4 regions of the Aneurinibacillus baijiui genome follow, and region 1 is predicted to be linked to each of the others. Evidence: riboswitches for the same ligand, from Rfam matches in the RefSeq annotation. Region 1 holds a riboswitch; each other region holds the start of a gene.
What was found. A riboswitch is a leader RNA that binds a small molecule or an ion and turns the genes downstream of it on or off. The one in region 1 is predicted to bind S-adenosylmethionine.

Region 1 (7,549 bases):
AAGGCAGAGCTTTGCTGGACAAATTCAATGCCGCGCGCAATAGGGGAATCAAAATGCGTACCCCCGCCAAATGTCATCTGTGACAAGGCATAGAAAGCAGGCCAGTTGGGTTTACGATGGTAAAGCGGCTGCTCCTTTACTTCGCCTTTGGCACCGAAGAGGAGAAGTAGGAAATCGCGTCCTTCTAATAGGGTGAGCGCGGCGAATGTCATGGTAAAAATCTGAGCAAGCCTGAGTTTGCCGCCCCGCATTGAGTGTGACGTATCAAGCATGCAGATGACTGGGCCTTTCTGGGGTTCCTCGATAAAGCCGGTTGTATGATATGTCATCAGTTTTTGTTCAAGCCACTTCACCATGAAATACGGCTCATAGTCTTCATCGGCCAGCAGTACAGCCTCGCTCGGAAGCATGTGTGCCATATCATTGGACTGACGCAGGTCATCATATGCTTCCGGAATGCGTGTGGTACGTATTTTACGTTTTTGTGCGCGATAGTATTGAATGTTGCGCCCTACTTCCTGTAAAAAAGCAAGTAGATCGGGCTGCTTTTTAAGCTTGGCGGCCCATTTAAGGTACTGTTCAAACGTTTGTCTGCGCAGTTTTCCCAATTCATTGCCCCAGCGGCGGTTCGCAAATCGTTGGCTTGCTTCTACTAGATCGTATAGAAAGCGATTTTCTTCTTCTTCACTGGCAAGTGTCTGTGTAAGTGATGTATTTAACCATTCTCCTAATTCTTCTTCAAGCTGTGAGAGAGCTTCTTCGGTTTGCCGCGTAAGTCGTTGGTGCTGCTTCTCCCGCTGTGCAAGCTCTTCCTCGATTTTTTTTAGCTTTTGTTTCAATTTATTTCGCTTTTTGAAATCTGTTTGCATTTCTTCCTGCAGTGATATGATTCTTTGTCGCAGAGCTTTTATTTCTGCTTCTACGAGCGGGCGCGTATCACGTGCTTCCTGTTTTTCTTCAGCAATTTTCTTGCCCTGTTGAAGCGTATAGCCGATAAGCTTTAGCTTCTCTATTTGTTTATCAGATAACTGTTCACTAAGCTGCGCAGCTTCTTCACCCTGCTGCCCTTCTTCTCGTTCTGTGCCAAGCTTTGCAAGTTTTTGCTCCTCCTGTTTTCTCTCTTTCACTTCTTTGGCGTACGTATGAGTGAGCCACATAAGCGCCTTGAGTGCTGTTTTGAATGATGCGCTGACATGAGAGGCTGTGTGAGGATGGAGCGTTCGATAGAAATATTGGCCTCGCAACGTATCAACAAGCCAGCGGTGGAAAGAGGATTCTTCTTTATCCGGGTTCATCTCTGGTCGAGTCAAGTAAAAACAAAGAAAAAAGTCAGCAAACAACTCAACCGTGAACCAGTCCGCCTGCTGCTTCGCTTCCTGTATCCACTCCTGTGCCGTGCGGGAGGAGCGGATGAATCCTTCGAATACGTAACGGTCAACGCGTGTGCAACGAATGATCATCGGCATTCTCCCCTGTTCTATAAGGTATAATCATATGCTGTACCGGGAACTTCTTTATCAAAAAGCGTTCTGTATATGCCCTGTAATGATTGAAGAATGCGTTCGCCTTGTATGCGCAGGCGTGTGTATTTTACCGCATAACGGTCCGGCTGTAGCAATAAAAAGTTACGACCGCGTAAATACGCCGCCATATCTTTTTCTTTTTCCTGCCACATAAGCAGCTTATCTCTAAGCTCGCGTGCTGTTTTCTCAATTTCTACACGACATGTCTCAAGTAGTGACTGTGCACGTACGACCGCATCCTTGCCAAGTTTTTCTCCCACCTCACGCTTAAATTGGTAGCCGTTGAGCTCCTCTTCTTTGTCTAGCCATTTCTCGGCTATTTGGTTGTAGTGATGCAGTGGCAGCTCTTCTTCTATCTCCTGCTTTAATGCCTCCTGAAAATGCTTATCGAATAAATCCTGTAGGACAGGTAAATCCTCCGGTACATCCCATAGCATATGCGGCGTATACACCGTATCCCAGATGGAAACTTGATCGCGTCCATTTAATGCGGCAGACGTCTTCCAAACATGGCCGATTTTGCTCCAGCGACGATCAGATAGCATGAATTCCTTTTCTTCCATGGCCTGTTTGAGTTGGTATAAGAAGTAGACAAGCGATGCAGGCAGGACGATCTGCTTGGCGTTTTTTCGTATGAGTGTAACATCAGCAAGCGTAAGGATATGGGGAAGTGGTTCCTCCGGCAGCTCGAACATGAGCTCATAACTGGCAATGTTTTTTAAGTAGGCGACTTCATAGCGGACAAGAAAACGATCATACAGCGCTTCGAGCTGCTCGTTGTCTTCAGGCAATTCATTGGAGGCTGCCATTAAGAACATCAGTGGTACGTCCTGTTTCTCGCGTCCGTTAAAAAATAATCTTTCATTTAGAATGGATAGCAGAGCATTGAGAATAGCACTGTTGGCTTTAAATATTTCATCTAAAAAAGCAAATTGGGAAGCCGGCAGATACCCATCGGTCTGTCGAATGTAGCGATCCTGCTTTAACTCTTGAAGCGAGACAGGACCAAAGATCTCATCCGGTGTAGTAAAACGCGTGAGAAGATAGTCAAACCACTGTTCACTGCCGAAGAGCTGGGAGATGCTTCTGGCCAATTGTGATTTAGCCGTTCCTGGTGGACCGATGAGCAGCGCATTTTCACCGCTCATCATACTTAAAAATAAAAGGCGAATCAGCTCTTCACGTTCAAAAAAACGCACTTCTAAAAGCTGGATTGCCTCTTCGATTTTTGTTTGAATGGATTTGGGTGTTGAATTCATATGCTGCGCGGCACGCCTGCAAGAAACTGCCGCTTTTCCCCTTTCTGCTTGAAATCTCGTGTAATAGAGACACGGTGCATATAGGTTTTATTTTAACATACACCTTCTTTTAAGCAGAAATGCGGCAGCCGTTTCTTAGTTTTTTGATTGGGAATTATCGAATTGACGTGCAACGCTTTTTCCGAAATGGCCAAGCGTGTTTTCCGCATACGAGCGAATGACGCCGGGAATAAGCGAGGTAAGAGCGCGCTTTTGATACAGTTCAGCAAATCCGCGTTCCCGCATAGCAATCTCTAATTCTTTGGCTGCTTTAATCGCGTAATATGTGGCCATACGGTTTACTTCTTCGACGGTGCTTTCCTGATCTGATGTGACATGGCCAATCAATGAGAAGGTATGAAGAACCGTAATGTTGCGTATATCATCTGAGGGTGTGATTTCTTCGGTAACAAAGAGCCCATTCCCATTTTCGCGCAGGACATCGGCCTGCCCCATAAACTTCATACTTGCCCATGCAAGGCTGGGATAATGCTGCCTTAAGTGAGCGGTTGAAGCGGTAGTAGCCATATTAATAAATAGAGGAGAAGGCGTCTCCGTAAGATGAGGCAGGAGTTCATCGATGAACGGCTCGATCTGTTGGGCAGGAAGGGCCAGAATAATGATATCCGTACGGACAAGCTGTCCTTTAGAAAGAATGTTATGATGAGAATAAGCCTGTGCGCATGCTTCACTTTTTTGTATATCGGGGTGATAAATACCAAGTGAAAAGTTCGTTTCCTGAAAGCGGGTTAACAGAGCTTGGCCAAGCCTACCAATACCGACAATGGCCCATGTGCAAGAAGCTGTGTCCATGTATTGTACCTCCTTATCACCTTTTTGTATATTGTATACCTTACGGAGTGGAAAGAAAACAAATAAAGTGTCAGATAACATGAATAATTGTATAAAAACCATAATTCCTAGTTGACTTTAGGGAATAACCTGTTACAATAAAGTCAACAAACCAATACGAAAGCAATACGGACTCTTATCCAGAGAGGTGGAGGGGCTGGCCCTATGAAACCTCGGCAACCATTGAATTCGACGTGTGAATTCGAACGGTGCCAATTCCAGCAGCGCAATGACGCTGACAGATAAGAGGTCCGACGGATTCTCTTATTAGTATTCGTCGACCTCTTGCCTAAGCAAGAGGTCGTTTTTGTTTTCATAAAGGATACAAAAGAAAGAAGGAGCGGAGAATATGATAAAATTGCAGAATGTTGCTAAGAATTATAAAACTGCTACTGGCATTTTTCAGGCAGTAGCACCAACCTCGCTTCATGTGGAAGAGGGTGACGTATATGGCATCATCGGATTTAGCGGGGCCGGAAAATCAACGCTGCTCAGGCTCGTTAATCTGCTTGAGAACCCGGATGAGGGGATTGTGTATGTAGACGGCCAGGAGCTTACGAACTTATCGAAAAAAGAACTGCGTAAAGCGCGTCAGTCGATTGGTATGATTTTTCAACATTTTAATTTATTGAATAATCGAACGGTTGAAGAAAACGTAGCTTTTCCTCTTGAAGTAGCTGGGATTTCAAAAGACGAAAAAACAAAAAGGGTAGAAGAATGCCTTGAGATTGTTGGATTAACAGAGAAAGCAGAAAGTTACCCATCGAAGTTAAGCGGCGGACAAAAACAGAGGGTTGCTATCGCTAGAGCGCTTGCCAGCCGACCCAAAGTACTGCTGTGCGATGAACCTACCTCAGCGCTCGACCCACAGACGACACGAACGATTCTCGCGTTTTTAAAAGAGATCAATCAGCAGTTAGGTGTTACGATCCTTCTTGTTACGCATGAGATGAATGTTGTCAAAGAGATTTGCAACAAAGTGGCGGTCATGGAGAACGGACACGTAGTAGAGAAGCTGTCTCTCTCTGAAAATGAGATTAAGCCGAAGACAGAGATTGCTAAGCTGTTATTTCAGGAAGATTTCAGCGAGAAAAGAGGGATTGCACATGTTTGATAATGTCATTTTGCTGCTGCCAGAGATTGGAATCTCTATCGTTCAGACGTTCGTGATGGTCGGGATTGCGATTGGTGCCGCGCTTATCGTCGGTACACCGCTTGGTATTCTCCTTTTTCTAACCGGGAAGAATCAACTGCTTGAGAGACCGATCATTTTTCGAGTTCTTAGCTCTGTCGTCAATGTGGTCCGTTCCTTTCCGTTTTTAATTCTTTTGGTCGCATTAATTCCGCTAACACGGACATTAATCGGCACAACCATCGGACCGGTGGCAGCCGCTGTTCCGCTCTCCATCGCGGCGATTCCATACTTTGCTAGGTTGGTGGAACAGTCGTTGCGCGAAGTCTCCAAAGGCGTAATCGAAGCGGCGGTAGCTATGGGTGCTTCCACGTATCAAATTATCTGGAAAGTACTGATTGTAGAAGCGCGCTCTGGTCTGATGCTTGGATTGACGGTACTTGTGGTTAGCTTTCTCTCATACTCCGCGATGGCTGGTGTTGTTGGCGGAGGAGGTATTGGGGATTTGGCTATTCGTTTCGGCTATTATCGATTCCAGACAGATGTCATGGTCGTAACCGTGCTTTTGCTAGTTACTATCGTACAACTGATTCAGTTTACAGGCAATCGCCTTGCACATTACTTGGATAAACGCTAATCAAATTAATTGGGGGGAACATACATGAAAACAAAACCGTTTATTCTCATTGGATTAATTATATTATTAACTGCCTTTTTAGCTGCATGCGGTGGAAAAAATGATGAACAGACGACAGGGGGCAAAGCGCAGGAAGGGAAGAAAGAAATTATCATCGGAGCGACGGCTGGCCCATACAGCGATCAAGTTAAACAAGGGATTCAACCTATTCTAGAGAAAAAAGGCTATACCGTTAAGATTGTTGAGTTTAATGATTATGTACAGCCAAATCAAGCGCTTGCGGAAGGTTCGCTGGATGCTAACGTATTTCAGCATGTTGTGTACTTGAAAAACTTTGCCAAAGAGCATAACCTGCCAATCGAAGATGTGATTCAGGTGCCGACAGCGCCGATCGGTATTTATTCCAACAAACATAAGTCATTAGAAGAAATACAATCAGGTGCAACCGTATCACTGCCAAATGATCCGACGAATCAAGCGCGCGCATTGGTCATGATGCAGAAATTTGGCTGGATTACATTGAAAGATAATGTGGATCTGCTGCGCGTATCAGAAAAGGATGTAGCAGAGAACAAGAAAAATATCAAATTGCTTCCGCTAGAAGCTGCACAGTTACCGCGCTCTCTTGCAGATGCAGACTATGCTTTTGTTAATGGAAACTTTGCCATCGCTTCTGGTTTGAAACTAACAGAAGCACTTACACTTGAGGATATTCCTGATCAATATATGAATCTAGTCGCAATTAAAACAGCCGATAAAGATGCTTCATTTACAAAAGATTTAGTTGAGGCGTATAAATCTGCTGAATTTAAAGATGTGATTGATAAACAGTTCCAAGGTTTTGTAAAACCGGATTATATAAAATAACTGGACAAAGGAAAGGAGAAGAAGCAGATGAGCACAACGATTGGAGATACGCTAGAATGGTCAGCCAGAAATTTTCCGCATAAAAAAGCCTTAGTCTATGAATATGAAAACAAACGACATCATTATAGCTATACGGAACTGAACCAAAAGGTAAACCAATTTGCCCAGGCGCTGCTGCGTCTGGGGGTGCAAAAAGGTGATGTTGTTTCTTCCTTTCTATATAATACGAGTGAATTTGTCATTTCTTTGTTCGCTACGGCGAAGATTGGGGCGATTTTTAATCCGGTGAACTATCGGTTAGCTGCCCACGAGCTGCAATATATTCTTACCGATAGCCGGGCGAAAGTGCTGTTATACGAAAAGCAGGGGGCCGATGTGGTTGAGAAGGCACGAGAACTGGGAAATCCGGTGAAGCATTATATCTATGTAGACGAAGCGGTGCCGGAAGAGTCGCTTGACTTCTACTCTCTGCTTGATACTGAGGCATCTACTCATCCTGGGGTGGCTGTGTCAGAAGATGACTACTGCATTATGATGTATACGAGCGGTACGACCGGACGTCCCAAGGGAGTATTGCATACACATCGAAGCAAGCTGCATCATAATTTTATGATGATGCAGTGTATGGGACTAACAAAAGAGGATGTGGGGCTGGCTGCGGCACCGCTAAATCATACGGCTGAGCTGCATACATCGTTTTTGCCGCGCGTCCAGGTAGGCGCGACTCAAGTGCTCCTGCATCAATTTGATGCAGCGCAAGTGCTTCATACGATTCAGGAGGAGAGGGTCACGCATATGTTCGCGGCTCCAACGATGGTAAATATGATGCTTCATGCTGATAATTTCGATTCGTATGATCTATCTTCACTCCGTCTGCTAGAATATGGCGGCGCGTCGATGGCGCCGGTGCTGATTCGTGAATTTGAAGAGAAGATCGGCGCAGATTTGATCCAGATCTATGGCACGACAGAGATGGGGCCATGCATGTCGGTGTTGTATGCGGATGAGCAGCTAGAGAGGGCCGGTTCGGCTGGCAAGCCCAGCCTTACTCATCAACTGCGAATCTGCCGCGTTCAACCTGACGGCGCCCCTACGCATCCGGATGATATCTGTCCACCGGGTGAAATCGGAGAAATTCTTGTACAAGGTCCGTGCATGATGGGCGGTTACTACAATCGTCCGGAAGCAACGGAAAAAGCATTGGCATATGGTTGGTATCATACAGGTGACATGGGTGAAT
Region 2 (7,549 bases), on a different contig from region 1:
AATTCCTCCTCCTTGATCATGGATGGTGCTTTTCTCTTTACGAATCGTATGGGAGAGGCTTATCGAACCTATCGTAGCAATAAACACGCTGGCAATAACAATTAATACGTAAGGATTAGGTGTAAGCCACAGATTGATCATCACATACGCTACCACAAGCGAAGACACAGGAGAGACAATCCATACTTTGATAATTTGATGAATCACGCCTTTTTGCCAAAGATGAAATCCATTATCTGCTGTACCGACTCCAAGGATGGCACATGTCGTTGCCTGTGTAAGCGGCACAGGAATACCGAATAGCGAAGCAATGATAACAAGCACCCCGCCTGTAAATGATACGGCACTGCCCTGCAGAAGTGATAGGCGGGTAATCTTCTTCCCGTTCGTCTCAAGCACCTTTCCACCTAATAAAATCGCACCGATTGCTACGAATAGACCGCCGATCCATACACCAGTTGATGCTGTGATCAGCCCTGCTCCAACAAGAGGACCTACCGCATTCGCTACATTGTTCATTCCTGCGGAGAATGCTTCAAGAGCACCGCCTGCTACAAGCAAAACGCCAAGCCATCGTCTCCACATACCCGTTCCCGTTAAAGACGGCCACCTCTTCTCAGCCCATTTGATAAGGAGCCCTAGTACATAGGCCATCGCAAACGCTACCAAGGGAACAATAACCCAAAAGGATACGATCACCATCAGCTTATTTAGAAACACCGTCTTATAAGCGAGACCGACTCCAACGATAGAGCCAACCGTTACCTCACTTGTTGAAAGTGGAATGCCGATAAGATTGGCAATAAATAAAGTAAGGGTCGCCGATGCAAGAATAATCACGACCGTCTCTACGTGCAGCACAGAAGAAGGAATGATGCCGCCACTAATTGTTTTTACTACTTCACCACCGCCAAGTACGGCTCCGAGCAAAGCGGCTACTGCAACGATCGTCATCGCCAGACGCTTATTATGGATTGCACCGCCGCCGTATGCCGCTCCCATCGCTGCCGCCGTTCCACTTGCCCCGATATTCATAGCAAAGAACAGAGCAATCGCAATGGCTATATAAGTTAGCACGGCTCGATCACATATCCCCGGCCTGCCTCAGCCGGTTTCTTCTCTACTATAGCCAGCTCTTTAATCGCTTTAGGAGGCAAAAAATGACGTTCAATCTGATTCTGTGCACTGCGAAACGCCTGCTCCTCATCCTTATGGATCACAACAACGGCTGTTCTCGATTCGTCAGTAAAAAGCACGTCAAATCGGTAGATAAACATAGCCATCCATCCCTTCTTCCGTGTTTTCGGATTTTTCTTTTTGCCTTGCCCTACGCTGTTGCAACCGTATCTAGGCTAGCTGCTCAATGGCTGCATTCAGCCTTTCCTGAAACGGTTCAATACCGACGCGCTGCACAAAATCAAAGAAGCGTTCGTTATCCAGTTTAGCTTCGTTATAATAAGCAAGCAGTGGGAGGATAATCCGGTGCAGTTGATCACCCAATACACGGCCTTTTAATTTTTGATTGAATTGCGCATTGGCACCCAATGTACCACCGAGGAAAATATCGAAAGCATCTTTCATTCCCTCTTCTGTCTTGATTAGCGCACCTTGAAAACCGATATCGGCAATTTGCCGCTGACCGCATGAATTCGGACAGCCTACCATATGCATGCGGATCGGCTCCTCCATCTCCACATGATCATCAAGATACGATGCGAGCTGGCGCATCCGCTCTTTCGTCTCTACCAATGCCAGATTACAGAATTCAATACCCGTACATGAGACAGCGAATGCGGTGAAGTGCTGTGGATACGGCGTTAACCGCACTAACACTTCTTCCTGCAGCAGCGCTTCTACCTTCTCATCAGGCACGCCGGTAATAACGATATTCTGTGAATTGCATGTCCGCAGCGAGCCGTTGCCGTATGCATCCGCAAGTCGCGCCAACTCTCGCAGCTCCTGCGCTGACATGCGCCCCACCGGAACCGATAATCCTACATAATTAAGCCCCTCTTGACGCTGTTTGTGCACACCGGTAAAATACCCAGCATTCCAGCCTATCGTTTTGTCGTCACCGCGCGTCTCCAATTCGCCAACCAGTTCTTTTAGCTTTGCAAGAAACCTCTCTATTCCCCAATCAGCTACAAGGAATTTAAGGCGGGCATGGTTACGCTTTTGACGATAACCGTAATCACGAAATATAGTTGTAACACCAACCGCCACTTTGACAACCTCTTCCGGGCGTACAAATACATCCAGCTGCTGAGCAAGATACGGACGAGCCGAGAGACCACCGCCAACCCATACATGAAAACCGATGACTTCTTCATCCTCCATTACTTTTGTCGCCGGCGTAAAGGCAATATCATTAATCTCTGCATGTCCTGCGTTATAGATATTGGCAGAAATCGAGATTTTATATTTGCGCGGCAAATTGGAGAAATCACGATTCAGCAAAAATGTATCGGATAGCTCCGCTACCAGCGGTGTTGTATCCATAAGTTCGTATGGGTCCAGTCCGGCAAGCGGGTTGCCCACAATTGTACGCGGACAATCACCACAAGCCTCAAATGAAGAGAGTCCGACGGATGCAAGACGCGCAAAAATATCCGGTAATTGCTCGACGGTAAGCCAATGAAACTGTACCGCTTGACGAGTTGTAATATCAACAAGATCCTTCCCGTAATCGTGCGCAATGTCCGCTAGAACACGAGCTTGCTCAGCGGACAGATTGCCGGATGGAATCCGCACACGCATCATGAAATGGCCATCCTTTGGCCGCTGCTGATAGACTCCAGCCCACTTAAAGCGATCCATATCATCCGGTGTTATAGAGTCAAAACCAGTTTTGGCATATTCATAAATATCTTCAATAACATCCAAGCCGTCTTTCTCAAGCTTCGCTACCTCGTTTTTATTGAGATTCTCCTTATCCTTTGCCCAGATTGCGTTATAGCTCATTGTTCCTCTCTCCTTTCATATTCGTAAGAAATTTATGCAATGACTACATTGGGGAGCTTCTGTTCATACCAGGCCAGCTTCTCTCGAAGGCGTACTACATCTCCAACAACAATCACGGCGGGAGAGCGAAAACGAGCCTGCTGTACTTGATCCACAATCGTCTCAAGTGTACCGACAAGCGTCTCCTGTTCCTCGCACGTACCCCAACGTACCAGCGCAACAGGCGTATCCTTTGTCTGACCATGTTTGCGAAGATTCTTGACGATATCCCCTAGATTGCCAACCCCCATATAGAACACCAGCGTATGAACAGCTCCAACAAGCTTGCCCCACTCAATTCCTGCCTGATCTTTACCCTCAGCCTTGTGACCGGTAATGAAGGCGACAGACGATGCATAGTCACGGTGCGTAACCGGAATGCCTGCATATGCGGGAGCTGCAATCCCTGAGGTAATACCCGGCACTACTTCATAAACAATCCCCGCTTCGATACAAGCTTCCGCCTCTTCTCCACCGCGTCCAAATATAAACGGATCGCCTCCTTTCAGCCGTACGACCTCTTTTCCTTCCAGTGCCTTCTCGACAATAACCCGGTTGATCTCCGGCTGCGGCAGCGAGTGATGATCAGCCTGCTTACCGCAATAAATGCGCTCTGCCGTATCTTTAGCATAGTCCAATAATTTCGGACTAGCTAAGCGGTCATAGACGACAACATCCGCCTGCTGCAGTAGTTCTACTCCGCGTACAGTTATCAACTTTGGGTCACCTGGTCCTGCTCCCACAAGATATACCTTTCCATATGACACCTTTATTCCTCCTTTATTAATTAATTAAATACATCTGTTTAATCGGTTTAATATATACAAAAAACCCTTCTTTCTGAAGAAGAAGGGCGCATATCATGCTTATAACCCATCTTCTCATCTTCGAGCCGCTGCTCTCTGGAATTGGCACCTAACCGTATTAGGTTGCCGAGACATCATTGGGCCAGTCCCTCCGTCTCTCTAGATAAGAAATGAATTCATATTAATTTAATCAGAATTACTTGATTTATTGGTTTTGATTATATCGTGCTCTATTTCAAATAGCAAGAATTTTTCTGCAAAACATTTACATCAATACAAAAGCAGTATCGAACCAAAAAAGACTTAAAAGTAAGTCTTTTTTGGTTTAAAATTAAAGTATGCAACTAAGTCTACCTTGTTAAAAGCTTATTTTTACAGCCTTCTAGAATTGGCATGCTTGTTGCTTTACTAAATAGACAACGTAAAACTTTTCATTTTGCACAGTACATCTTTGTTACATTATTAAGGAGGTAGCCTCAATGAGTTATAAATTTGCAAATGTAAAAACAGAATTACCGGGTCCAAAAGCTAAGGAAATTCTTGAACGCCGTAAGCAATATGTGCCAAAAGGAATTAGCAACGGAATCCCGACATTCGTAGAAAAAGCACAAGGTGCCATTCTAACTGATGTGGATGGAAACAATTTTATTGATTTTGCGGGTGCGATCGGCACAATCAACGTTGGCCACTGCACACCAGAAGTTGTTGAAGCACTCCATGATCAAATCGATAAATATATCCATACCGGATTTAATGTCATGATGTATGAACCATATATTGAACTGGCAGAACGTCTCGCCAAGCTTGCCCCTGGCAACCATGAAAAGCAAGTTATGTTCTTAAACAGCGGTGCAGAAGCAGTAGAAAATGCAGTGAAAATCGCGCGCAAATATACAAAGCGTCAAGGTGTTGTCGTATTCTCCCGCGGCTTCCACGGCCGAACGCTTCTTACCATGTCCATGACAAGCAAAGTCAAGCCGTATAAATACGAATTCGGTCCGTTTGCTCCAGAAGTATATAAAGCGCCATACCATTACGAATACCGTCGTCCTGAAGGCATGAGTGCTGAACAATACGACGAGTTCATCCTACAAGAGTTCAAGACATTCCTGCTTGGCGACGCGGCACCGGAAACAATCGCTGCGGTAGTGATGGAGCCTGTACAAGGCGAAGGCGGCTTTGTTGTTCCTTCTAAAAAATTCGTACAGGGTGTAGCTGAGATTTGTAAACAGCACGGCATTGTATTTGTAGCAGATGAGATTCAGACTGGCTTCAGCCGTACCGGAAAAATGTTTGCGGTCGAGCATTTTGATGTAGTACCGGATTTGATGACCATCTCCAAATCCATGGGGGCTGGTCTCCCGATCAGCGGCGTCATCGGACGCAAGGAAATTATGGATGCAGCCAATCCAGGCGAGTTGGGCGGAACCTATGCAGGAAGTCCACTGGGATGCCGAGCCGCTCTTGCCGTACTTGATGTAATCGAGAAACAAAATCTAAATGATAAAGCAAGCGTGATCGGTGAGAAAGTCATGGAACGCTTTAACAGCCTCGCAGAGAAATACGATTGCATTGGTGATGTACGTGGTCTTGGTGCTATGTGCGCAATGGAATTTGTAAAAGATAGAGAAACAAAAGAACCAAACAAAGAAATCGTGAGCAAGATTGTAGATGAAGCCAACAAGCGCGGTCTCATTACATTGAGTGCCGGTCTATACAGCAACGTTATGCGTGTATTAATGCCGCTCGTTATTACAGATGAACAGCTCGAAGAAGGGCTGAACATCCTAGAAGAATCCGTCGAAGCCGCCGTCTCGGCTCTGCACGTGCACTAATCCATCCAACAGGAAAGGAGCTTTGATTATGAACGATACATTGCCAAAAAAACCTCTCTATATTGCAGGCACAACAAAAGAAGCAGCTTCTTACAAGCAGCTCCGCTCTCCGCACTCTGGAGAAGTCATTGCAGAAGTTGCGATCGGAACACGGGAAGATATGAAGGCCGCCATCGATTATGCACAAGAAGCAGCTAGCACGATGGCCAAACTTCCTGCGCATAAACGGGCAGACATTCTACAGAACGTCTCTCTTCTTCTTAAGGAAAAGAAAGAAGAAGCGGCGCGCATTCTCGCGCTTGAAGCCGCGAAACCGATTACGGTAGCACGCGGCGAAATCGCGCGCACCATCGAAACCTATCAATTTGCAGCAGATGAAGCGCGGCGCCTGCATGGCGAAACCATTCCTATGGATGCATCAGCCATGGGTGAGAATCGAATTGCCTATACTGTACGTACGCCGCTCGGAATCGTTGGCGCCATTACACCGTTTAACTTCCCGTTCAATCTGGTAGCACATAAGCTAGGACCAGCATTTGCGGCAGGCAACGCTGTGATTTTAAAACCAGCGGATCAGACCCCTCTCTCCTCCTTCTTTATTGCTGATCTATTTGCAGAAGCAGGATTGCCGCAAGGCGCGCTTCAGGTGATTCCAGGGCCGGGCAGCGAAGTAGGCGACGAGATGGTATGTGATGACCGTGTCAAGATGATTACATTCACCGGCAGCCCTGAAGTCGGTAAAACGATTCGTGCCAAAGCTGGCTTAAAACGGGTTGTGCTTGAGCTTGGTTCTAATTCCGGTTTAATTATTGACGAGGGATTTGACATTGACCGGATTATCAAGCGAACCGTAACAGGAGCCTTTACCTTCATGGGGCAGGTGTGTATTTCTCTGCAGCGCATCTATGTACATCATTCGTTGTATGATACTTTTGTAGAGAAATTCGTTGCAGAAACACAAAACTTGCGCATCGGCGATCCACTGGACGAGACGACCGATATCGCAGCGCTCATCTCACAAAAAGATGTAGAGCGCATCACGTCCTGGATCGAGGAAGCAGAATCTCTTGGCGCTAAAGTATTAACTGGAGGCGCAGAGGGCAACCTCGTAAAACCGACGGTCATCACCAATGTGCCGCCACATGCAAAAGTAAGCTGCCAGGAGACCTTCGCACCGGTTGTCATCATCAGCCCTGTAGATTCATTCGATGAGGCAATTGATGCGGTGAACGACTCTCGGTTCGGTCTTCAAGCCGGTGTATATACAGATAATATCGAGCGCGCGCTCCATGCAGCCGAACAATTGGATGTAGGCGGCGTCATGATTAACGATTTCCCGACGTTCCGTGTCGATCAAATGCCATACGGCGGAGTGAAAGAAAGCGGCGTCGGACGAGAAGGCATCAAGTACGCGACAGAAGAAATGACGGAAATGAAACTTGTATGCTTCAATCGCAACAAGTAATAGCCGTACAAGTCGCGCCTTATAGTAAGGAGGCGCTCCATGCCAGCGGATATCCACATCGGATCGCTGCTCGATAGCTTCTCGATCGGATTCTGCTATCTGGCACGCGATACGTTTGAGTACAACAATGTAATTGAAAAGTGGTTTTTCGAGAAGGGATGGACCCCTGACCAGCTATCTGACCGCCTGCGCAAGTGGGCGGCAGATGGCGATTTTTTTCAGCGGGCGGATCACTTTCTCTGGGAGGGAAGACTATTGCCCGAGCCGCACGGCTTCGCATGGCTTGTCTTTCCATGGGAGACCCGGGAAAGTCACGTTGCTGCAGAGTATGAACACCTGTATGCAGAACTAAAAAGCATTATTGCTGCAGCGTATGACGAGATTTTTGTAACCGACGGAGAAGGGTATACGGTTCGTGTCAACGGAGCTTGTGAACGGAACTA
Region 3 (7,549 bases), on a different contig from region 1:
TGTGGGGGAGTGATGCCCTCCGGAAGAGGCTTGCGGAGGCATCAGGTAGAGAGCTTTCGGCGATTCAGTATGCGCCGCACCACGTTCCAATCGGTGCCATCGAGGAAGAACACCTTTTACTGACGACAGATGCATCGCTCGCCAAGCTAGAAGAGCTTTGGGGCGAGCGGGCAGATAACCGTCGTTTTCGCCCCAATATTTGCCTATCCCTTTATGAGCCGATTCCTTTTCTTGAAGAGACATGGTTTGGCAAGCATCTAATCGTAGGAGAAGCAGAGATCATAGTCAAGCGGCACTGTGAACGGTGTATGATTATCACGATTGATCCGGATACAGGCGACAGGTCGCCCTCCCTTTTGAAAACAGTAGCACAGCAAAGAAGCAATTATTTTGGTGTGTATGCATCCGTACAGCGAACCGGAAAAATTAGCGTAGGTGATAAAATTTATCTTGCTGATGATATGTAATATCCCTATCCGGCTGCTTCTTAGCGGACCGTGAAGATAAATACACCCCCGTGAAAATAATGAGAAGACCGATGATAAGGTTTGGAGTAATCGGCTCATTTAATAAGAGATAGCCCCACACCATGGCGGTTACCGGAATAACGTAAGTGACAGTGCTTGCAAATTCCGGTCCACCGCGCATCATCAAATCATAATAGAGAAGGTGAGCAATGCCGGAGCCGAAGCATCCAAGTCCGATGACAGCAAAAATAGAAAGAGGATCGAGCAGCAGCATAGGAGTGAGGGGCTCTGTTATAAGCATTCCCACAATACCTGCGACCGCGCCGAACAGCAGGGAGTAAAACGTGATCGCCAGCACGCTGATGCCGGATAAGAACCGCTTCGTATAGTGCGAAGCAAAACCATAGCTTAACGTTGCCAGTACCATGGTTCCGACACCAATGAAGCGTTGTCCCAACAGGTCTCCAATCTGGAAATTCATCAATGTTACAATACCGAAAAAACCAACGAAAATACCGACCCACTGTTTTTTGGTAAGCGTGGCCGAAAACAGTAAAAAACCGAGCAATCCTGTCCAAAGCGGTGTCGTCGCATTAAGCACGGAGGCGGTGCTGCTGTCTATTTGGGTTTCGCTTAGCGAGATCATTCCCCAGGGGAAGGCTGCATTACAAATTCCCACTACCGCTATAGATCCCCAGGGCAGCTTTGTAGGAAATTCCCTCCGCTTCCACCAAACCGCTGGCAAAAGAATAAGAGCACCGGCCAGACACCGCAAAAACACGGTTCCCCATACGCCCGCAGGCTCAAGCAACCACTTCATAAACACAAATGATAATCCCCAGATAAAGCTAAGGCCGAGTAAAGTGCTGTATAAACGAATCATCTTCTTGCTCCTTTTCACAAAATTTCTTTCATTATGAAATAATTTCGCTGCAGGGTCTTTTCATATCTTGCTTTTTTATTTTATCAACTTATAATGTAAGTAAGTACTTGCATTAAGGAGAGTGTTGATGGAAAAGGATATACAGGATACAAGAGAGAGAATTTTGCAGGCGGCTACTGCCTTGATGAAGGTGCACGGCTTTAAAGGGGTGACAACCAAAGCAATCGCTGGTGAGGCAGGCGTCAATGAGGTTACACTATTTCGTCATTTCGGCAGCAAAAAAGCGATTCTTGAAGCAATTATCAAACAGTGGACGTTAGACCGCAGTGTGCTGGAGCAGGTAAAGCAGCAGATTTCGTGGGAGCTTGAAAAGGATTTGCATTTATTTGCATCCGCTTACCAGAAGTTTGTCCGTGAGCATCAAGAAATCATTATGATTATCATCAAAGAGATCAGCTCCTTTCCGGGGCTTGATGAGAAGTGGGCTGCGGTGCCGGGATTGCTGAAGCAGCTTCTGCTTGAATATCTGCAAGAGATGCAGGCGAGAGAAGAGATTATAGATACGAATCTAGAGGCACAGGCTCTGGCATTTTTATGGATGAACATGGGGATGTTTATGTCGCAGCGTCTTCTAGGAGAAAGAATGATGTCTATGCAGCCGGAGGAATTCCTGGATGCGAGCATTCATACTTTTGTGCGCGGACTTCAGCGGTAAAAGAGGAGGATGAGGGGATGCTGCTCGATAGCATTAATATGTATACATGGATTTGGCTGTTTCTCATTGTGTTCATGCTGCATGATTTTGAAGAAATTATTACCGTGGAGACATGGCTTACCAAAAACAAAACGAAGGTGCTTCATCGGTTTCCCTCGCTTGTCACACGGTATCAAGCAGTGTTTGAACGACGGTTTGCCATGAAGACAGCGCAATTTTCGTTTGCGGTGGCCTGGATTTTTGTCCTTCTCTCGGTGATTACGTTTTATACGAGCCAGACACTAGCGTATGGTGGCTCTTTCCTGTTTTATGTTGCTGCCCTGCACGTATTGTTCGGCAATGTGTGGACGCATGTAATCCAGAGTGTGGTGCTGCGCGGGTATACACCGGGCGTAGTAACGGCAGTCATACTCGCTCTTCCATACACTCTATATATGTACAGCCGCCTGCTTGCAGAAGGGTATATTACATGGTCGCTAATCTGGATTGCCGTTCCTTTAAGCATTGTGCTGCTTCCGGTTGTTTTCTTCGGCTTACTTCTTGGGCGCAAGTGCATTTCATAGGAGGTTGGAGATGGGCTTTATTTTTTTGATTGCCTTTGGCATTGGATTGTTTGGTTTGGGCTGTCTGATTGTTGGCGGGTACTTGGTTCATCGAGCCTTACGGAAAAAGAACTGGCTGCCCTGTCTTGGTACAGTCTTATTATGGTGGATCGCCTGGGAATGTCTCTCGTTTTTCTGGGAGATCTACATCGGTGTACGAAATTTTACGCCATAAGAAGGTACAGCGAAACGAAAACAGCCGGTTCCTAGCGGAACCGACTGTTTTTTACTCTGCTATGGGGTGGTGCTATTCAGTAGTGAAGCGGTTTCTGGCGTGCGTTCCAATCGCCAGCGCAGTAAACCCTCCGTTCAACGCAAGCCCTATTCTTTCCTTCAAAGTCGCTGATAAGTATGCCATACTTCCTCAGTCCCTTCTGTTAGGAGTGTACTAGCTTGTACTTTTATATTACCCCCTGTCTACGCAAATAAAACATAAAAAGAAAAAAGTGAAGGTATTTCTTTAATTTTCCTATTCGTTATTGACTTTTAAAGTCGTAGCGATGTTTAATAGTAAATAAACTTTATAGCATTCTTATCAAGAGAGGCAGAGGGACTGGCCCGAGGAAGCCTCAGCAACAGACTTTGGAAGTACTGTGCTAACTCCAGAAGCATGCAGGCTGAAGATAAGAAGAGTCATTTAATGTGATACTGGCACCTCTTCTCATTTTGGTAGGAAGGGGTTTTTTAGTATAAAAAATATAGTGGGGTGAGCGGTATGTCAAACGATGTAATGAACGCATTGAAGCTGCTAAAAGAAAAGGAGTGGGTGGATTTAACCCATACATTCGGTCCGGATTCACCGCATTTTTCGGCATTTCCTTCCGCTGAATTCAAGACATTATTTACGCACGATGATGGATTCTTTGCACAAAGCTTTACATTTGCGGGACAGTATGGCACTCATCTTGACGCACCGATTCATTTTGTCAGAAATACACGATATCTAGATGAACTGGGATTAAAGGAGCTGGTTCTGCCGCTCGTTGTGATTGATAAATCAAAGGAAGCGGAAAAAAATCATGATTTTACCCTGACGGTGGACGATATTGTGACATTTGAAGAGGAATACGGAAGGATTGACGAGGGGACATTTGTTGCTCTGCGTACCGACTGGAGCAAGCGCTGGCCTGATAAGGAAGCTTTTGAAAATAAGGATACGGACGGTAATAACCATGCGCCTGGCTGGTCGGTGGAAGCGTTAACCTTTTTATTTGAAGAAAGAAAAGTAAAAGCAATAGGCCATGAAACATTTGATACGGACTCGGCTGTTGATTTTCAAAAGAACGGGTCGCTTCTAGGAGAGTATTATGTATTGGAACAGGATACATATCAGGTGGAATTGTTAACGAATTTAGACAAGGTACCGGCAAAAGGGGCAGTGATTTTTAATATTGTTCCCAAACCGAAGAAAGCATCAGGGTTTCCGGTGCGTTCCTTTGCGGTGCTGCCATAGAGCGGTGAAGTAGGTGAAAAAAGGATTTTGCAATACAAAATACGAAATATAGTTGTACATGGAATCAAAATTTTGGAAAGCGGGGGATGGGTGTGATTCATGATGTGGGGGAGTTTGCGAAGTTTTTGGATGGCGTGCGTAAACGCACCATGCAGTATGTTGGCACAGTTCCAAATTCGATTCTGGAATGGAAGCCGGCGGAAGGAAAGTTTTCGACAGGGGATATTCTGCGCCATCTGGGTTCCTCTCAACTCATGTTTTTATCTGTATTGGAGCACGGGGAATGGAACTACCCCGGTCATGACAGTAGTAAAGGAGAAGATATAGAAGGAATTACTCGCTACCTTGAAGCCTGTCATAGCCAACTGATGAACGGATTGTCGGCTTTAGGAAATGAGCTGTTGGCAAAAAAAGTGCCTACACTGCATGGACATGAGGTAAGCTCGTGGAGGATTATGATGGCATTGGTAGAGCATGAGATGCATCATCGGGGCCAGCTCTCAACATACCTTCAAATGAATGGCATCGAGCCGCCGCAAATTTTTGGCCTAAAAATTGAACAGGTTCAAAAAGGATAGTGTCTTATAGGAAAGAACGACCATCATATTGTTGAGAAAGTCATTGCTTAAGCCAGGTATACTTACTGGATAAAACGACAAGGGATATTGTTGTTGTATATTTAATTGATGCGCTGTAATGATGAACTTCCTTATCCCTAATTTTTTCTTCTTATCAAACCCATGATAACAAACAAATCAGTGTATAAACAGAATGCATGAAAGTCCCAACATAGTTGAAGACCCAACGTCAATCATCTCATCTTAGAAAGTAGGTGAAGTGAGTATAATTAATGTTTACCTAAGCTCTCTATTAAATTAACTATAGTTACAACGACAGCAAATACGATGGCCATACTGAAATAAAGAAGCCAGGTTTTCATTTTAAAATAAAGGTACGTGTCTTTCTTAGATCGTACATCGTATAGGAAAAACAGGAATGCAGCAGAGAAAATAATGATCGTATATTTTAGTAAATTGTAACAAAACATTTCTATTATTATCATTATGGATTTTCCTTTGAGAAAAGATACTATACGTTAACACGCCTGTTTAGTATCCGTTTATGGATACTAAGGATTTGGTGATGATTCACCATGGATCCTATTGGATCATCAGCACCCTTGATACGTTAATTCGACTTTAGATAACAAGGTTCCTTTTATGTAATGGATTATTTAGCAGAAGGGCCGTTACATTTTGTTATGGAAGTATGCTTCTTTTTAATTCCATAATAAAATAGTTAAAGAATGTAATGATTGGGATAAGAAGTACTAACACCACTATACCTAAGCTATCAAATAATCCGTCTGTCTGTTTATGAAATGTTTGAGCATCTAATTTGTAAAGGGACATTGTCGCTATGGATAGAATAAGCATATTAACAATAAAGGCAGTTAATAATCCGAACCATTTGTTTTTCTTTTTGTTTAATATCCAACAGGAAATGGTTGTAGAAGCGAATAAAGAAAATAGGATGATAATAAAAAACACTATATTCAAAAGCTAGCCCTCCTTATAACTATAAAAATCTCGCGCTGCACATTGAATTTTGATAAGTGTAAGCTATCATAAGTATACGGCATTTCAAATACAAATTAGTAATAAAATTCCTTTAATAGCAAGGGAAGTAATATTCAATACGAAGCCTTTCATTACCATGCCTCAAAGTCGGTTCGTCTCCCACACAGAAGCAGTGCAGCTGATTGTACAATATGCATTTAATGACTTGTAGTTACATCGTATAGAAGTAGGAGTGATGCCTCACAATATTGGATCCATTCGCGTATTAGAAAAAGCAGATTTTCATAAAGAAGGGATAGCCAAAAAAATGTTAAGATAAACGGCAAATGGGAAGACCATCAGGTTTTAACCATCGCTTTTTCGCTGAATTGGGAGGAAATGATGGATATAAGTCTTTTGAAACCGTATATCATAAATTGTTTATTTATTCATAATTATAAAAAATAGAAAAGTAAGTACATACTTTCTGATGAAGGGAGAACACTCATGAATACATTAGTAAATGATAATCTGTATCAAACAAGAAATAACCTAGTAAAGGAGATTACTTCATTAAGTGATGCTCAATTTAATAGCAAGCCGGATATAAATAAGTGGAGTATAGCACAGGTTTGCCATCACTTATTTTTAGTGGAAGAGGCATCTATAAAGGCGATTGCATGGGGAATAAAAGAGACGGATCGTACTCAAAAAGAACGTAAAAACATTCATCTTATATTAGATAGAACGAAAAGTATTAAGGCTCCAAAAATCGTTGAACCGGATACAGAACCATTTAACGTTCAGCAAATAATTGATTTGTTAAACGATTCTAGAAAAAAATTGATAGCTTTTCTAAGTACTATAGAAGATAAATCTATACTGGCGGAAAAATCAGTTAAGCATCCTGCTCTTGGTGAATTACCCCTTGATCAATGGATTGAGCAGATATATTTGCATGAACAGCGACATATAGAACAAATAAGGGAGATAAAATTACGTGTTAATTCTTGATAGCAACAACGTTCAAAACCATAAAATTATTATGTAAACAAATGTGTAGTCAAAAAAGTAAGTAATATACTTATTTAATATGCAGAATATTGCAAGTTGTATTTGCTCTTTTCTGATACATATACTACAGTGATTATAAATTTACTGAGTATAATTTCAGATAGGAGTAGAATCATGAGGGGAATACGGTATCTTTTTTTCTTTTTGGGATTGTTATTTTTCGGATTGGGCAATGCAATGGCGGTCAAGGTGCAGTACCTTGGTCTGCATCCGTGGGAAGTGTTAAATGTCGCGCTATATGAGCGATACGGTCTAAGTATCGGTACGTGGTCTGTTTTTTGCGGATTGATGCTTGTGCTTCTGTCGCTGATTATAGACCGTAGATATATAAATATCGGTACGTTTTTAAACGCGCTTTTGATTGGGCCGATTATGGACTTTTTTCTCTGGCTGCATATTCTTCCCCAAGCGACGAATACATGGACGGATTATGTAATTATTTTAACGGCGATTATTATTACAGGGATCGGAGGGGGCCTGTATGTAGCGGCAGGCATCGGCGCGGGTCCACGAGATGGCTTCATGCTGTCGATTGCGGATAAGACAGGGCTGTCGGTGAGCCGGGCTCGCATTGTCGTGGAAAGCCTTGTATTGCTTATCGGTTTCGGCTTGGGTGGTCCGGTGTTTATCGTTACATTTATTTATACGTTTATTCAAAGTCCTGTGTTCCAATATGCACTGATGCTATTTCGCAGACTTCTGGCACCTTTGGGGCAAAAAGAAGCCGGGCAAAGTGCAGCGTTATAAGAATAATAAAAGAGACTACAGCACAGCTATTGCGCTTATGCATAGCTGT
Region 4 (7,549 bases), on a different contig from region 1:
ATTGAAGAATACCACCTGCTTCCTCCGAATCTCGTTGCAGTGTCTGAATCGCCGATGCCGTCTCATCGGTCACCGTGCGAATTGACTCCATCTGCCTGATTGCCTGCTGCACAGAGCCGTTGCTTGTCCGAACTTGATTCGTAATATCGCTAGACGCCTCTGCAATCGAGGAGGAAGCTTCCGCTACACGCTGAATTCCAAGCGCCATTTCTTCCATCGCCCGAGCACTTTCATCCGCACTCTGCTCCTGCACGATTGAGCCGCTGGCAACCTCCTGTACCGCCCGTACAATCTCATCAGCTGCATGCACACCCTGATCGGTGCTGCGCTGTAGCTGTGCCGCCGATGCGGACACCGTGGTTGCATGATCTTTCATTCTCTCGATCATAGCTTTCATATTCTCTTTAATACCAATAAGCGATACAGCAAGCTCGCCAACCTCATCCTTGCGCACAAGATCCCGCTCAGGCACTTCGAATGTAAAATCCCCATCTGCCATTTGCTTGCAGTAGGAAGCAGCGGTCGTAATCGGCCGCACTACGGCACGTACAATGAAATGCAGAAGAATCGCCAGGATGATTGTCCCGATCAGCGCCATACTTAAACTCAACAGCATCATACCATTGGCCGAAGCAAGCACTTCATTCAATGGAACTGCGATAACATAGGACCACGGTGTAGCTGTGCTGCCAACCGCAATCGGTTCAGTTACTTTGTACAGTTCGCTTTTCGTTGTTGGTGAATAGTCAAGGATAGTATAGGCCGTACCTGTTTTTACCGCATTTTTTAGCTGCTCCACATTTTGCAGACCTTTTAACTCTGTCACATTTTTTCCGATATTCTCTTTCGTTGGGTGCGCCACAAATGTTGCGTTATTTGAAAGAATGACGCCAAATCCGCTATCATAGAGCTTGATCTTGCTATTCATCTCCTGAAAATAATCAAGTGACAAATCCACCCCAATAACTCCTACAAATGTATCGTTGATAGTCAGCGGAACGATTAACGAAGTCATCAATACATTCTTGCCGTTGATTTCATACATATACGGGTCCATAATCGTTTCTTTCCCCGTTTTCTTCGGCAGCATATAAAAATCATGTGTTCCTTCCTTCATATTTTCCGTATTCTCAACACCCGCACGCTCTATCCCATTCCCATTACGCGCCCAGAAGGATACAAAGCGTCCCGTTTTGTCATAGGCTTGAGAATATGCAGTCTGCACTGTTTTATCGCCAAACACATTGGGTTCGGTAACAATCCAGGTCCCAAGAAATGTCCCATGCTTCTCTGTCATATTCTTCAATATCACATCATATGTGGCAGGAGAGTAATTACCTGTCTTAACCATAGATTCGAATGTAGCGGCAAGACTGTGAGCCGCATTCAGAGGTGTCTGTAACTCATTCGAGATGCTGTTGGCTTGCTCTTTGGCAAAAGATGCGGTAATCTTCTTTGCTTCCTCTTCCGCTTTATTCTTTGATAGAACGGAAACCGTCCCAATGATTGATGCAAACATTAAAATAACGATGCCAAGAATAGCAAGAAAAACACGCGTATGGATCTTCATGATCGCCTCTCCTTATATAAGTATATTTACATAGTCTATATTTACTAAAAATCATACAAAAAGAAAGAAGAAGAAGCAAGATACACAAGAAAAAAGTCCTGATTATTATTAATCAGGACTTAGCAAGCATAAACTAGTTGATTTTCTTTTCTATTAGAAGACCGGAACAACGGCTCCTTTGTATTTCTCTTCAATAAATTTCTTCACATCATCGGATTTTAATACCTCGATCAGCTTTTTAATATCTTCTCGGCCTTCATCGCCCGTACGTACACTGATGATATTAGCATGCTGCTTTGCTGCATCGGACTCCTTTTTCTCCATAGCAATGGCAGTATCCGGCGCAAGTCCGCCTTCCATTGCATAGTTACCGTTGATTACAGCGTAATCTACTTCATTCACTGCACGAGCAAGCATTGCAGCCTGCATTTCTTTTACCTGGATGTTTTTTGGATTTTCGACAATGTCTTGTTTTGTAATGCTATTAAGCTCTTTATTCGGCGTCAGTTTAATCCAGCCCTGTGTTTCAAGCAATTTCAGCGCACGTGCACTGTTTGTCACATCGTCCGGAATCGCAATCACTGCGCCCTGCTTTGGCTCTACTCCTTTTTCTTTACCAGGGTAGAGACCCATCGGCTCGAAGTGGATACCATCAAGCGCTGCAATATGTGTACCGTGCTTTTTATTGAACTGCTCCATATACGGAACCGTTTGGAAATAGTTCGCATCTAGCTGCTTATCTTCAAGCGCTGTATTTGGCAGGACATAATCATCAAACACTTTTACTTCCATCTCAATGCCCTGTTCTTTCAGCTTTTCCTTTACATGGTCTAAGATTTCCGCATGCGGCACAGCGCTTGCACCTACTTTAATTTTCTTCGGTTCCTGTGCTGTCCCTCCATTTGCTGCTTTTTCTTCTTTTTGCCCGCATGCAGCCAAAAGTCCAATGCTCAATACAACAAGCAGTGCCACCAACCATTTCTTCATTATGAATCCCCTCTTTCATCTTTTTGTCTTTGGTATGTACCCATCGCGAAATTCCAACAAAAAATGGCCTCTTAAGATAAGAGGCCATCGGATACACAATAGGGTCCGTTCGACCTCTTATCTTTCAGAACTACAGTTCTGCTGGAATTGGCACCATTACACAGCAATATGCCGGTACGGTTGCCGAGGCTTCATCGGGCCAGTCCCTCCGCCTCTCTTGATAAGAGTCATTGTTTATTCAATTGCTTGCTTTTTATCTTAATATTATTAAACTCATTCGTCAACTATGTTTTAGAAACTTTTTTCTCTTCTTATTTTTCCGACCATAGCAGCATGTAATTTATAGGTCCACCTACTACAAAACACGAACATTTTTCCGTTGTTTTATTCGATGCGCATTTAACCATTGAATAATGTTCGTGTTTTACTTACAATCTTGTTAGTGCTACATGAACTTTGAGGAGGACGCACATGGTTAACTATGCCGATCTTGTTGAATTGGGCAAGCTGATCCGCCACCTAGAGCAAGGCATAACAGAAGCTTCACTCAATATTCTCACATATGAGCATCGCGAAGAAATCGCCCGCAATCTTATCACAGGTCTACTTGGGCAAGCAGATAAACATGCGATGAAGATTGAAGCCAGCTCAGGAGAGTATACGAATGAAATCGCTGTCTTACAGGTGGGTAAGAATAAATATAGACTTGAAAAAGATCATCAAGATGTATTTATTAGCAAAATAAATCACTACAACTGCCGAATTGTACCAGGTACACACGGTATTCTCGTCTATCACATAGATTACCCTGGCGTGATCCGCGACGTGTCGCGCATCCTCGCCACACATCATATTAATATCTCTAGCATGAAAGTATCACGTGAGCAAAAAGGGAAAAACGCGCTGCTCGTCTCCTTAACCGATGAACATATCGATGCGGAGGTAATGGATACGATTACGCGCCTGCCCCAGATTACAAACGTGGTGGCGCTGCGTCCTTTAGAACATGATGATTATTCTGCTTAGAAAACAGGAGGCTATACGATGAAGTATCGCTCTGTATTTGATATTATCGGACCGGTTATGATCGGTCCTTCCAGCTCTCATACAGCCGGCGCAGCCCGGATTGGCCTGATCGCAAGAAATCTGTTCGGGAATCAGCCGACGAAGGCGGAGATTACCTTTTACGGTTCATTCGCCAAAACATACAAAGGCCATGGAACGGAAATTGCGATTGTAGGCGGCATCCTCGGATTCGATACATTCGATCAGCGTATCACCGATTCGCTGGCTATTGCAAAGGATCTGAATGTGGAGATTACGATCCGTACGTCCGATGATATACCGAATCATCCTAATACGGCCCGCCTTGTTCTTTATGACAAAACCCGTGCTCTTGAAGTGTGCGGGATTTCCATCGGCGGTGGCAAGGTAGAACTGACCGAAGTTGACGGCTTTTCCGTACGTTTGACCGGGGATATGCCTACCCTTCTCGTCTGGCATGAAGACCGCTACGGCTTGGTCGCCTCCGTATCAGAGGTGCTCGCAGCACATAAACTAAACATCGGGTACATGGAAATGGCACGCAAATCCAAAGGAGCCGAAGCGCTTATGGTTATTGAAACCGATCAATCTGGAGCAGATGAAATCAAGCAGGACATCTGTGCGCTTCCTCATATTAATCGCGTGTCTAGCATTCCCGCCCTGTAACAACATGGAGAAGGAAGTGATGTAGGATGTCTTTTCGTACCATTGCAGAACTGGTGGAGCGCTGCACCACTGAGAATAAATCCATTGCCGAGGTTATGATCGAGACAGAATGCGACATGTCCGGCAAAAGCCGCACAGATGTACTAGCAATGATGACACGTAATCTAGATGTTATGGAAGAAGCCGTACAACGCGGCATTAAGGAAGCGGATCGCTCACATACGGGACTAACCGGTGGCGATGCGGTATTATTGCAGACTTATCTGCAGGAGAAAAAACCGCTGTCAGGCACACTTTTGCTTGATGCTGTCAGCAAGTCGGTGGCGACGAATGAAGTCAATGCCAAGATGGGTACAATCTGCGCCACACCGACGGCTGGTGCCTGCGGCATTGTCCCGGGTACACTATTCGCTGTAGCCCCGAAGCTTAATGCAAGCCGCGAGCAAATGGTCAACTATTTGTTTACGGCAGGCGCTATCGGCTTTGTCATTGCCAATAACGCATTCATCTCCGGAGCAGCAGGTGGATGCCAGGCTGAAGTCGGATCTGCAACCGGCATGGCCGCTGCCGCCATCGTAGAAATGGCAGGAGGCTCACCGGAGCAATCGGCACAAGCTGTGGCGATCGCGCTTAAAAACATGCTGGGTCTGGTCTGTGATCCGGTAGCAGGTCTAGTGGAGGTTCCCTGCGTGAAGCGAAATGCCATGGGAGCTTCTAACGCTATGGTCGCGGCTGATATGGCGCTTGCAGGAATCAAAAGTGCGATTCCAACAGATGAGGTCATTGAAGCGATGTACCGCATCGGCTGCGCAATGCCGAATACGTTAAAAGAAACAGCGCTCGGCGGGCTTGCCGCTACACCGACCGGACGCGAGCTGGAACGAAAAATCTTTGGAGAGAACACCAAGTAAGACAATATTCTTGAAACCTTGCCAGCATATAACCGTATAAGGAAAACGACACCACTTACAACCTCGGAAAGGAGTCTACAATGACGGAGCTTATTCTTGCCTTTGTAGAAATCCTAAAAGGACTTTCGTATTTTGGATTGATGCTGGCATTAACATTCGAATTCGTTCCGGCCGAACTCGTACTGCCCTTGGCCGGATACTGGGTTTATCAGGGAGAGATGAATTATTGGCTTGCCGTGCTGGCAGGAACTATCGGCGGCACCCTTGGCCCACTTACGCTGTACGCTGTCGGACGTTATGGCGGGCGCCCCTTCATCCTGCGGTATGGGAAATATCTTTTCATCCGCGAGCAGCAGGTGGAAAAGGCCGATCGCTTTTTTCATAAGTACGGGCCGGGCGTTGCTTTCTTTGCCCGCTTTCTTCCCGGTGTCCGCACGTTGATTTCAATTCCGTGTGGCATGGCCAAAATGAATGTATGGCAATTCTCTGTGTATACCTTTGCCGCTACGCTGCCCATTACGGCCGTCTATGTATACGCAGGCTATGCTTTCGGCCCCCACTATAAACAAGCGGCAGCCGCTGTGCAGGAATATTCGCCCTTTATCATCGGCGGGGTCCTGCTGCTGCTTATCGGCTATGTCTTAGTCATAAACAGACGTGCTGCGTACAACCTTGAGAGATAACACAGCTCTTCTCAACCCTCAGAAGCCAGCCCCGACTCTTTTTCATCAAGAGCCGTGGGCTGGCTTTTGATTATATCCACAGCGCACGTATACATCCCTTTCAATTTCCATGTACAACCTGTATGTTTTTTTTGTTAAGGTTACTCTATATCATTACATAACCTGCTTGATCGTATTTATTTTATTGCCGAAAGGAGTCTTCGTCTTGAAATCGAAGCATATGACCACACATGCGGTTCATGCAAGCGCACGTCTTCCGGTGTCGAACGATTCTGAATCGATGCCCATTTATCAGACTTCTGTTTTTACATTTCGTGATCTCACCCACTTAGAGAGCTATTTTGAGGGGCAGAATGATAGTTATCTATACTCGCGAAATGGCAATCCGAATACAGCCGCCTTCGAACAAGCAGCTGCTGTGCTCGAAGGTGCAGAAGCCGGTGTTGCCACATCTTCCGGCATGGCTGCCATCCTTTGCGCTATCTTAACTTTCGTCAAGGCCGGAGATCATATCCTCTGCTCAGATGAGATCTATGGTGCAACCGCCTCGCTTCTCGAAACGGAACTAACCCGCCTTGGGACTAGCATAACTTTTGCTTCGTTTCATTCTGCGGCATCCATTGAACAGGCAATGACGAGTGCGACCCGTCTACTTCTGACAGAAGTCATCACCAATCCCCTCATCAGTGTCATCGATATACCCATGGTCGCAGACATCGCACACCGACATGGCGCGAAGCTGGTTGTAGACAATACATTTACTTCTCCTTATGTCGTACAACCGCTACCAATGGGAGCGGATCTTGTCGTCCACAGCGCCACCAAATATTTAAACGGGCATAATGACGTAACTGCCGGTGTTGTCGTAGGCCCAAGCGATATCATTGAGGTTACACGGCAGCGCATGGTACTCACCGGATGCAGTCTGGGACCGTTTGAAGCGTGGTTGGCTCAGCGAGGAATGAAAACTTTTGCCCTTCGTATGCGGCAGCATTTAGCCAACGCGGAAAAGGTAGCCGCCTATCTGGATTCTCATCCAGCCATTCAAACCGTCTACCACCCTTCTCTTCTCACGCACGAAACGGCGGCGGTCGCCCGTAGGATCGGTCTGCATGGAAGCGGAGCTATGATGAGCTTTCGCGTTACGGATGACATCAAAAAATTGGATGCGTTTTTTCATGCGCTGCAGTTCATCACAATCGCTCCCTCGCTTGCCGGTGTAGCAACCACATTGTCTCACCCGCTTAAGACTTCACACCGTTCGCTGTCAAAAGAGCGGCAGCAGGCACTGGGCATTTCTATGGGGCTGCTTCGCCTATCTGTTGGAATTGAGGAAGCGGAGGATATCATAGAAGATCTAGAGAAAGGACTGCATTTCCTATTATGAATCTTGATGATTACGTCGGTAAAACCGTCACCGTTATATATGCCTCTCCCTCAGGAGAGAGATCTAGCACTGGCTATGTCCTATCCTCGAATGATCGAATGGCGCTCACTTTGCAATGCGACGATGACACGATTGTTATTGCCTGTTATCGCATTTTGTCTGTTCACGCAGAAAAGGGATAAGGCTTTACGCCTTATCCCTTGCATTTTCTAATGTCTTTATTCTTCTTGGCGCAGGCGTGCGTCAAGCACGAACGTACCAAAGGGGATAATGGATGCGACAAGAGCACCTATAACCCGTC

Region 2: another riboswitch for S-adenosylmethionine. It lies ahead of cobA (uroporphyrinogen-III C-methyltransferase); the one in region 1 lies ahead of AB3351_RS11515 (methionine ABC transporter ATP-binding protein).
Region 3: another riboswitch for S-adenosylmethionine. It lies ahead of AB3351_RS04420 (cyclase family protein); the one in region 1 lies ahead of AB3351_RS11515 (methionine ABC transporter ATP-binding protein).
Region 4: another riboswitch for S-adenosylmethionine. It lies ahead of AB3351_RS03930 (MetQ/NlpA family ABC transporter substrate-binding protein); the one in region 1 lies ahead of AB3351_RS11515 (methionine ABC transporter ATP-binding protein).

What each region holds. Positions count from the first base shown of each region.
Region 1 is NZ_JBFTXJ020000005.1:119,691-127,239, reverse strand. It holds gene AB3351_RS11530 (hypothetical protein) at 1-1,460, opposite strand, end outside; gene AB3351_RS11525 (AAA family ATPase) at 1,478-2,782, opposite strand; gene AB3351_RS11520 (NAD(P)-binding domain-containing protein) at 2,918-3,634, opposite strand; SAM riboswitch class I at 3,807-3,922, shown strand; gene AB3351_RS11515 (methionine ABC transporter ATP-binding protein) at 4,023-4,787, shown strand; gene AB3351_RS11510 (methionine ABC transporter permease) at 4,780-5,442, shown strand; gene AB3351_RS11505 (MetQ/NlpA family ABC transporter substrate-binding protein) at 5,467-6,309, shown strand; gene AB3351_RS11500 (fatty acid--CoA ligase) at 6,337-7,549, shown strand, end outside.
Region 2 is NZ_JBFTXJ020000007.1:40,707-48,255, forward strand. It holds gene AB3351_RS14155 (inorganic phosphate transporter) at 1-1,077, opposite strand, end outside; gene AB3351_RS14160 (DUF3906 family protein) at 1,071-1,283, opposite strand; gene AB3351_RS14165 (nitrite/sulfite reductase) at 1,348-2,961, opposite strand; gene cobA (uroporphyrinogen-III C-methyltransferase) at 2,994-3,767, opposite strand; SAM riboswitch class I at 3,879-3,976, opposite strand; gene gabT (4-aminobutyrate--2-oxoglutarate transaminase) at 4,286-5,641, shown strand; gene AB3351_RS14180 (aldehyde dehydrogenase family protein) at 5,670-7,106, shown strand; gene AB3351_RS14185 (sigma-54 interaction domain-containing protein) at 7,146-7,549, shown strand, end outside.
Region 3 is NZ_JBFTXJ020000002.1:233,985-241,533, forward strand. It holds gene AB3351_RS04395 (MOSC domain-containing protein) at 1-467, shown strand, start outside; gene AB3351_RS04400 (DMT family transporter) at 427-1,350, opposite strand; gene AB3351_RS04405 (TetR/AcrR family transcriptional regulator) at 1,478-2,065, shown strand; gene AB3351_RS04410 (HXXEE domain-containing protein) at 2,083-2,628, shown strand; gene AB3351_RS04415 (hypothetical protein) at 2,639-2,842, shown strand; SAM riboswitch class I at 3,197-3,297, shown strand; gene AB3351_RS04420 (cyclase family protein) at 3,383-4,120, shown strand; gene AB3351_RS04425 (DinB family protein) at 4,213-4,698, shown strand; partial or broken gene AB3351_RS04430 (GNAT family N-acetyltransferase) at 5,864-6,147, shown strand; gene AB3351_RS04435 (DinB family protein) at 6,187-6,693, shown strand; gene AB3351_RS04440 (YczE/YyaS/YitT family protein) at 6,868-7,500, shown strand.
Region 4 is NZ_JBFTXJ020000002.1:140,089-147,637, reverse strand. It holds gene AB3351_RS03935 (methyl-accepting chemotaxis protein) at 1-1,570, opposite strand, end outside; gene AB3351_RS03930 (MetQ/NlpA family ABC transporter substrate-binding protein) at 1,724-2,557, opposite strand; SAM riboswitch class I at 2,672-2,784, opposite strand; gene AB3351_RS03925 (ACT domain-containing protein) at 3,029-3,583, shown strand; gene sdaAB (L-serine ammonia-lyase, iron-sulfur-dependent subunit beta) at 3,602-4,267, shown strand; gene sdaAA (L-serine ammonia-lyase, iron-sulfur-dependent, subunit alpha) at 4,294-5,178, shown strand; gene AB3351_RS03910 (DedA family protein) at 5,259-5,861, shown strand; gene AB3351_RS03905 (trans-sulfuration enzyme family protein) at 6,067-7,248, shown strand; gene AB3351_RS03900 (DUF3817 domain-containing protein) at 7,467-7,549, opposite strand, start outside.